One region of the Micromonospora sp. FIMYZ51 genome, then DNA from elsewhere that is predicted to be linked to it. Evidence: predicted binding sites of a transcription regulator. Region 1 holds the regulator's gene; the other holds the start of a gene.
What was found. Region 1 encodes HrcA, which represses chaperone genes, less so after heat shock. Its sites were predicted from a motif close to GGTTNGCACNCTCNNNNNGAGNGTGCNAACC; they were not measured.
Positions count from the first base shown of each region.

Region 1 (4,413 bases):
CGCGCTGGAGGCGCGCGACGCGGGGTTCGACCACGTCAACCTGGATCTGATCTACGGTACGCCGGGGGAGCGGGCCGAGGACTTCGCCGCCTCGCTGGACCAGGTCGTGGCCGCAGGGGTGGACCACGTCAGCGCGTACGCCCTGATCATCGAGGACGGCACCCGGCTGGCCGCCCGGATGCGTCGCGGCGAGCTGCCGTACCCCGACGACGACGTCGCGGCGGACCGCTACCTGGCCGCGGAGGCCACCCTCGGCGCGGCCGGTTTCTCCTGGTACGAGGTTTCCAACTGGGCCCGGACACCGGCCGCCCGGTGCCGGCACAACCTGCTCTACTGGACCGGCGGCGACTGGTGGGGCCTCGGCCCGGGGGCGCACAGCCACGTCGGCGGGGTGCGCTGGTGGAACGTCAAACACCCCACCGCGTACGCCCAACGCCTGACCGCCGGTGAGTCACCCGGGCTGGCCCGCGAGGTGCTCACCGGGGCCGAGGCGCACATGGAGGAGGTCATGCTCCGGCTGCGGCTGGCCACCGGCCTGCCGCTGGACGTACTCGACGAGGCCGGCCGGACGGCGGCGGCCCGAGCGGTGGCCGACGGTCTGCTCGCGGCGCCCGCCCACGCGGCCGGCCGCGCGGTGTTGACCCTGCGCGGCCGGCTGCTCGCCGACGCCGTGGTGCGGGACCTGCTGCCGTGACCGGAGCGCCCGGGTCGGGCGGTCCGGCCGGGCAGCCGGTCACTTGATCATGTTGACCGTCATCGGGTAGCGGTACAGCTGCCCCTCGTTGGCCTTCACCCCGGCGATGATGCCGAACACGATGCCGATGATCATCGCGGCGAAGCCGATGAGAATGCCGATGCCGATGCAGCTGAGGACCCAGCCCACCAGGGCGATGATCGACCAGAGCAACTGGAAGTTCAGTGCGGTCACCGCGTGCGCGCGGACGGTCGGCGACTGGCTGCCACGGGCGATCATCGCGACCAGCGGTGCGATCCAGCCGAGCACACCACCGCCGATCAACATCCCGGCGGCCCCGCCGAAGTGGGCGATCAGCACCCAGGTCTTGTCCTCGTTGTTGGCGTAACCACCGGGCACGCCGTAGCCACCGGGCGGATAACCGCCACCGGGCACGCCGTAGCCACCGGGTGGGGGATAGCCACCGGGCGGGGGGTAGCCGCCAGGCGGCGGGTATCCGCCCGGCGGGGGATAGCCGGGCTGGCCTGACGAGCCGGAAAGTGGAGTGGTGGGATCGTCGCCGGATTCTGGGGGACGAGGCGGTTCAGTCATGGAGGTCACGGTAGGGGTCGGCGGCAACGGCGCACCAGAGCGACACCGGCGGGTTCACGCCGCCGATCGGTGCGTCCGCCCGGGGTGAGGTCTTGATCATCGCGTTGTCGGGGGCCCCGACGTAGACTGGCACTCGCTACAGTCGAGTGCCAGAGCATTCCGCTGCGGCCATGGCGCTACGGACTCCAGCTGCGACAGGAGGTGGGAAAATGGGTCTCGACGACCGCAAGCTCGCCGTGCTCCGGGCGATCGTCGAGGACTACGTCGCCACCCAGGAGCCGGTCGGCAGCAAGGCGCTCGTCGAACGGCACCAGCTGGGCGTGTCGCCGGCCACGGTCCGCAACGACATGGCCGTGCTGGAGGAGGAGGGCTTCATCCGGCAGCCGCACACCAGCGCCGGCCGGGTGCCCACCGACCGTGGCTACCGCCTCTTCGTCGATCGGCTGAGCCGGGTCAAGCCGCTCAGCCCGGCCGAGCGCCGGGCGATCGAGCGTTTCCTGGCCGGTGCGGTCGACCTCGACGACGTGGTGCACCGCACGGTCCGGCTGCTCGCCCAGCTGACCCGCCAGGTGGCCGTGGTGCAGTACCCGAGCCTGGCCCGCTCCCGCGTACGGCATCTGGAGCTGGTGCCGATCTCCACCACCCGGCTGATGCTTGTGATGATCGCCGACACCGGCCGGGTCGAGCAGCGGCTGGTCGAACTACCGGCGCCGATCCTCGCCGACGACGTGCTCGACCTGCGGCGGCTGGCCAACGAGAAGCTGGTCGGCGTCCGCCTGTCGGAAACCCCGCCGCTGGTGCAGGCCCTCATCGACGAGTCGCCGCCGGAGCTGCGGCCGGCCATGACGACCCTGTCCACCGTGCTGCTGGAGACGCTTGTCGAGCGGCACGAGGAACGGATCGCGCTGGCCGGCACCGCAAACCTGGCTCGCGGCGGCCTGTTGGACTTCCACGGCTCGCTCCGACCGATCCTCGAGGCGCTTGAGGAGGAGGTCGTCCTGCTCAAGCTCATCGGCGAGGTGGAACCGAGCACGCTACGAGTGCGCATCGGTGACGAGAACGAGATCGACAACCTGCGGGCGGCTTCGGTGGTCAGCACCGGATACGGCCCGGGCGCGACAATCGTCGGGGGGATGGGCGTGCTGGGACCAACCCGGATGGACTACCCCGGAACAATCGCCACGGTGAGGGCCGTGGCACGCTACGTGGGCGAGCTGCTGGCCCAGAACTGACCAGTCAGGGTCGGCGGCGACCGTCGACCGGCGTAATCCGAGACGAACACGAGGACACGGAACGCAGTGGCCAGGGACTACTACGGCATTCTCGGCGTGAGCCGGGGCGCCTCCGACGACGAGATCAAGCGCGCCTACCGCAAGCTGGCGCGGCAGTACCACCCGGACGTCAATCCGGATCCGGAGGCACAGGAGAAGTTCAAGGACATCAACGCCGCGTACGAGGTCCTCTCGGACGATCGGAAACGGCAGATCGTCGACCTCGGCGGCGACCCGTTGGCGCCCGGCGGCGGCGGTCCCGGTGGCCCGGGTGGGCCCGGCGGTGCGGGTCCGTTCGTCGGCTTCCAGGACATCATGGACGCCTTCTTCGGCGGTGCCACCGGCGCCGGTCGGGGCCCGCGACCGCGGACCCGGCCCGGGGCGGACGCGATCCTGCGGCTGGAACTCGACCTACAGGAGACCGCCTTCGGCGTCGAGGCACCGATCACGGTCGACACGGCGGTGCTCTGCACCACCTGCTCCGGCGCGGGCACCGCGGCCGGCACCCACCTGGCCACCTGCGAGGCGTGCGGCGGCCGGGGCGAGGTGCAGTCGGTGCAGCGCACCTTCCTCGGTCAGGTGGTCTCCGCCCGGCCGTGCACCGTCTGCCAGGGCTACGGCACGACCATCCCGACGCCCTGCCCGACCTGCGCCGGTGACGGCCGGGTCCGCACCCGCCGCTCGCTGACCGTCAAGATTCCGGCCGGCGTCGAGGACGGCATGCGCATCCGCCTCGCCCAGCAGGGGGAGGTCGGCCCGGGCGGCGGCACCGCCGGAGACCTCTACGTCGAGATCCACGAGCGGCCGCACGACGTCTTCTCCCGCAAGGGCGACGACCTGCACTGCCGGGTCACCGTCCCGATGACCGCCGCCGCGCTCGGCACCCGGCTGACCATCAAGACGCTGGACAGCGAGGAGCCGGTCGACGTCAAGGCGGGCACCCAGCCGGGCAGCACGCTGCGGCTGCGGGCCCGGGGCGTACCCCACCTGCGCGGCACCGGCCGGGGTGACCTCTACGTCCACCTGGACGTGCGTACCCCGACCAAGCTCGACGCCGAGCAGGAGCGGATGCTGCGGGAGTTCGCCAAGACCCGGGGCGAGGAGGTCGCCGAGCTGAGCAAGCAGGGTGGCTTCTTCTCCCGGATGCGCGACGCCTTCAACGGCCACGCCTGAGCCACCCGCATCGAGGCCGCTGCCCGTGTCCGCTCCGCTGTTCCTGGTCGAGTCGCTGCCCACCGCCGAGGCGATGGTGCTCGACGGCCCTGAGGGGCACCACGCCGCCACCGTGCAACGGCTGCGGGTAGGCGAGGAGTTGCTGCTCGCCGACGGCCGGGGCGGCACCGCCAGCGCGGTGGTCGCCGCCGTCGGCCGGGGCACCCTCGACCTGACCGTCACCGCTCGCGGGTACGTCGACGCGGCGAACCCCCGGCTGGTGGTGGTGCAGGGCATCGCCAAGGGCGACCGGGGTGAGCTGGCCGTGCAGGCGATGACCGAGGCGGGGGTGGACGAGATCGTCCCCTGGGCGGCCGGCCGCTCAGTGGTGCAGTGGCGCGGCGACCGGGGCGTACGGGCCCGGGGCAAGTGGGTCGCCACGGCCCGGGAGGCGGCGAAGCAGGCCCGCCGGGCGTGGCTGCCGGTGGTGGCCGGCGCCCCGGACGAGTCCACCACGTCGGTGGCCCGCCGGATCGCCGGTGCCGCCGCCGGCTACGTCCTGCACGAGGAGGCGACCGACCGGCTGACCACTGTCGAGCTGCCCGAGCGTGGGGAAATCGTGCTGGTGGTGGGTCCCGAGGGCGGCATCACCCCGGCCGAGCTGTCGGCCTTCCGGGACGCCGGTGCGCGCCCGGTCCGCCTCGG
Region 1 is NZ_CP134706.1:5,644,185-5,648,597, reverse strand. Features, by position in the region: gene hemW (radical SAM family heme chaperone HemW) at 1-694, shown strand, start outside; gene QQG74_RS25185 (DUF4870 domain-containing protein) at 734-1,285, opposite strand; gene QQG74_RS25180 (hypothetical protein) at 1,278-1,418, opposite strand; gene hrcA (heat-inducible transcriptional repressor HrcA) at 1,495-2,517, shown strand; gene dnaJ (molecular chaperone DnaJ) at 2,584-3,729, shown strand; gene QQG74_RS25165 (16S rRNA (uracil(1498)-N(3))-methyltransferase) at 3,755-4,413, shown strand, end outside.

Region 2 (4,413 bases), 510 kb from region 1:
CGCCCGGCGAGACCGCCGACGGCGGCCACCCCGAGCACCGCGCCGACCCCGCCGAGGAACCGCCGCCGTGATCCGGCGTCCACCGCCCGTGGGCCGCCCGCTCCCGGATCCGGTGAGCCGGGCAGCTGCTCCGCCGGGCCGGGTGGCGACCAGGGCCACGGGTCGAGTTCGAGCGGACCGGCGACGAACGCCCAGAGCGTCAGGCCGCCGACCGCCGCACCGATCAGCGACGGCAGCGCGTCGGCCGCGTCGGCACCGGCCCGGGTCAGCGCCGCCGCCGCGCCGAGGGTGGCGAAGGCCGCGACGCCGGCCAGGCCGACCAGCAGCCGGCGGGCGGCGAGTATCCCCAGCAGGGCGGCAAAGCCGCCGAGCAACAGCGCCGTGCCGACCAACAGAGCGATCTTGTCGGACGTGCCGAAGACCGCGATGCCGAACCGCTTGACCGGTTCGGGAACGGTGTCCACGACCAGCCCGCCGACCGCGACGAGTGGCGATGACCGGGGCCCGGTCAACGCCGCCACCAGCTCGGCGGTGCCGATGGTCGCGGCGGCGGCGGTGAGACCGGCCAGGGCGGCGTACCGGGGTGTCGTACTGCTCACCGACTCAGTGTTTCCGACCCGGCCCCCGCTGCGGTAGCCACCACCGCCGGGCCAGCACGCGCATGGGGCGCACCGTCATCGACGGTGCGCCCCACGTTCCGGCGTACGGCAGGGGTCAGAAACCCGGGCCGTGCTGGTGGCTGTGCCCGTGGCCGTGCGAGTGACCGTGCCCACCGGCGGCGGCCTCCGGCTCGGCCGGCTTGTCCACCACGAGGCTCTCGGTGGTCAGCAACAGGCCGGCGATCGACGCGGCGTTGGTGACCGCGTTCCGGGTCACCTTGACCGGGTCGATGATGCCCTTGTCGGCCAGGTCGACGTATTCGCCGACCGCGGCGTCGAGGCCCTGGCCCCACTGGCTACCGGCGACCTTCTGCACCACGACGTAGCCGTCGTGGCCGGCGTTCTGGGCGATCCAGCGCAGCGGCTCGACCAGCGCCTTGCGCACGATCGACACACCGACCTTCTCGTCGCCGGTGAAGCCCAGGTCGTCGTCGAGCACCGGCAGGATCTGCGCCAGCGCGGCACCGCCGCCGGGCACCGTACCCTCCTCGACCGCGGCCTTGGTCGCGGCAATGGCGTCCTCGATGCGGTGCTTGCGCTCCTTCATCTCGACCTCGGTGGCCGCGCCGACCTTGACCACCGCGATGCCGCCGGAGAGCTTGGCCAGCCGCTCGGCGAGCTTCTCCCGATCCCACTCGGAGTCGGAAGCCTCGATCTCCTTGCGGATCTGGGCGACCCGGTCGGCGACCTCGCTGGCCTGCCCGCCACCGTCGACGATCGTGGTGTTCTCCTTGTCGACCACGACACGCCGGGCGGTGCCGAGCACCTCCAGGCCGACCTGGTCGAGCTTGTAGCCCAGCTCGGGGGCGACCAGCTCGGCGCCGGTGAGGATCGCCATGTCCTGGAGCATCGCCTTGCGGCGGTCACCGAAGCCGGGCGCCTTGACCGCGCAGACCTTGAGGGTCTTGCGGATCGAGTTGACCACCAGGGTGGACAGCGCCTGACCCTCGACGTCCTCGGCGATGATCAGCAGCGGCTTGCTGTTCTGGAGGACCTTCTCCAGCAGCGGCAGCAGCTCCTCGATCGCCGAGATCTTCTGCGTGGTGATCAGGATGTACGCGTCCTCCAGGACGGACTCCTGCGCCTCGGCGTCGGTGACGAAGTTCGGCGAGATGAAACCCTTGTCGAACTGGAGGCCCTCGGTGACGTCCAGCTCGGTGTGCAGGGCCGAGCCCTCCTCGACGGTGATCACACCGTCGCGACCGACCCGCTCCATCGCCTCGGCGATCAGCTCACCGATTGTGGCGTCCTGCGCCGAGATCGTCGCCACGTGCGCGACCGACTTCTTGTCGGAGACCTCGACGGCCTTGCCGAGCAGCGCCTCGGAGACCTTGGCGGAGGCGGCGTCGATGCCCCGCTTGAGGCCGGCCGGGTTGGCGCCCGCGGTGACGTTGCGCAGGCCCTCACGGACCATGGCCTGGGCCAGCACGGTAGCGGTGGTGGTCCCGTCGCCGGCGACGTCGTTGGTCTTGGTCGCCACCTCCTTGACCAGCTGCGCGCCGAGGTTCTCGTACGGGTTGGTGAGCTCGATCTCCTTGGCGATGGTCACGCCATCGTTGGTGATCGTGGGCACACCGAATTTCTTGTCCAGGACGACGTTGCGCCCGCGCGGCCCGAGGGTGACCTTTACCGCGTCCGCGAGCGCGTTGACACCGTGCTCCAGCTGGTGCCGGGCGTCGTCCGAGAAGCTCAGGATCTTCGCCATGAATGTCCCTTCGAAGCGACGTTGCCCCGGCCCGGCGAGCCGGACCGGGGCAACGACACTGATCGGTTGCTTACTTCTCGATGATCGCGAGGACGTCGCGGGCGGAGAGCACCAGGTACTCCTCGCCGGCGTACTTGACCTCGGTGCCGCCGTACTTCGAGTAGAGGACGGTGTCGCCGACCTTGACGTCCATCGGGATCCGGTCGCCGTCGTCGTCGAAACGGCCAGGGCCGACAGCGAGGACGGTGCCCTCCTGCGGCTTCTCCTTGGCGGTGTCGGGAATCACGATGCCCGACGCCGTGGTGGTCTCAGCCTCGTTCGCCTGGACCAGGATCCGGTCCTCGAGCGGCTTGATCGCAACCTTGGTCGCGGTAGTCACGGGCATACCCTCCTGGGGTACTGGTTTCGTTGCCGGTCGGCATGCCGACCGGCGTCAATCTGCCACATGCCACCGGGCGGGGCCGTCGTCGCGGGTGCCGGTCCGCCTGGCGTTCAACCCCCGGACACCAGGGCCCGGGCGTTGGCACCCTCAGGGTGAGAGTGCTAATCGCAGGTTATTCCTCGGCTAGCACTCCGTCAAGGAGAGTGCCAACGCCGTCCACCTCGTGTCGCCGTCCGAGCACCACCCGCACGCCTCCCAGGGCGAGCGTTGATCAATAAGTTTGCGCGGGCTCCGGACGCGAACTTCTAGGTCAACAGGGTGCGTGGAGGATGGGCGTGGGGTGGGCGGAAGAATGGGGATGTGGATCTGGAGCAGCTCGCGGCGTTGCGTACCGCCGAGGGGGTGGCGGCGCTCGACTCGGCGGCTCGGGTCGCCGGCGGTGATCCGCTGGCGGCAGCGGGGGCGCTGCGCTCGGCCGGGGTGCCGGCCGGGTTGGCGGCGGCGGCGCTGACCCAGGCGGAGCTGCGCCGCCGGGCGGTCGCCAAGTTCGGGCCGGCGGCGGAGCAGATGTTCTTCACCCGACCCGGCCTGGAGCAGGCCACCCGGCAGGTTGTCGCGCGTCGGCGCGCCCGCCGGTTGCGCGCCGCCGGGGTGACCACCCTGGCCGACCTGGGTTGCGGGCTGGGTGCCGACGCACTCGCCGCCGCCCGCGAAGGCATCCGGGTGTACGGCGTGGAGGCCGACCCGGTCACCGCCGCGTTGGCCGAGGCGAACGCGCGAGCGGCGGGACTGGCCGAACGGTTCACCGTGGAGTGCGCCGACGCCACCGCGTTCGACGTCTCCCGGGTCGAGGCGGTCTTCTGCGATCCGGCCCGCCGCCGGGCCGGCACCGGCCGCCGGATCTTCGACCCGAACGCGTACTCACCGCCGTGGGACTTCGTCACCGGGCTGGCCGACCGGGTGCCGTACACGGTGGTGAAGGTGGCCCCCGGCCTCGACCACGCCCTGATCCCGACCGGCGCCGAGGCGGAGTGGGTGAGCGTCGACGGCGACCTCGTCGAGGCGACCCTCTGGTGCGGCCCGCTCGCCGAAACCCCCCGCCGCGCGACTTTGTTGAAGGAAGGGCCCCCTGTTAACGCCTCCGGTAGTAAAGGGGCCCCCTCTTATCACTCCGCCAGCGAGCCCGCCGTCTACCAGCTCACCGGCACGGGAGCGGCCGAGGCGCCGGTCGGGCCGGTACGCGGCTTCGTGTACGACCCGGATCCAGCGGTGGTCCGCGCGCACCTGGTCGCCGAACTGGCCACCGAGCTGGACGCCACGCTTGCCGATCCGGCCATCGCCTACCTCTACGCCGATCGGGCCACACCGACGCCGTACGCCCGTTGCCTGGCGGTGACCGACGTGCTGCCCTTCTCGCTCAAGCGGCTGCGTGCGCTGCTCCGGGAGCGCCGGGTCGGCCGCGTGGAGATCCGCAAGCGCGGCTCCGCACTGGAACCCGAGCGGCTCCGGCGCGATCTGCGGCTGACCGGCGATCAACCGGCCAGCCTGGTGCTGACCCGGGTCGCCGGGGCGCCGACGGTGCTGATCTGCCAGCCAACCGGCTGACCGGCCGCCGAAACGCCGGGCGAGGGCCTGCGGGCCGCCCCCGAGGCCGAGTCAGGACGCCG
Region 2 is NZ_CP134706.1:6,156,692-6,161,104, forward strand. Features, by position in the region: gene QQG74_RS27570 (molybdopterin-dependent oxidoreductase) at 1-599, opposite strand, end outside; gene groL (chaperonin GroEL) at 715-2,364, opposite strand; gene groES (co-chaperone GroES) at 2,435-2,749, opposite strand; gene QQG74_RS27585 (methyltransferase domain-containing protein) at 3,107-4,351, shown strand.
Region 2: a site for HrcA is predicted at 2,883-2,913, ahead of groES (co-chaperone GroES). Genes of this name have one in related genera too.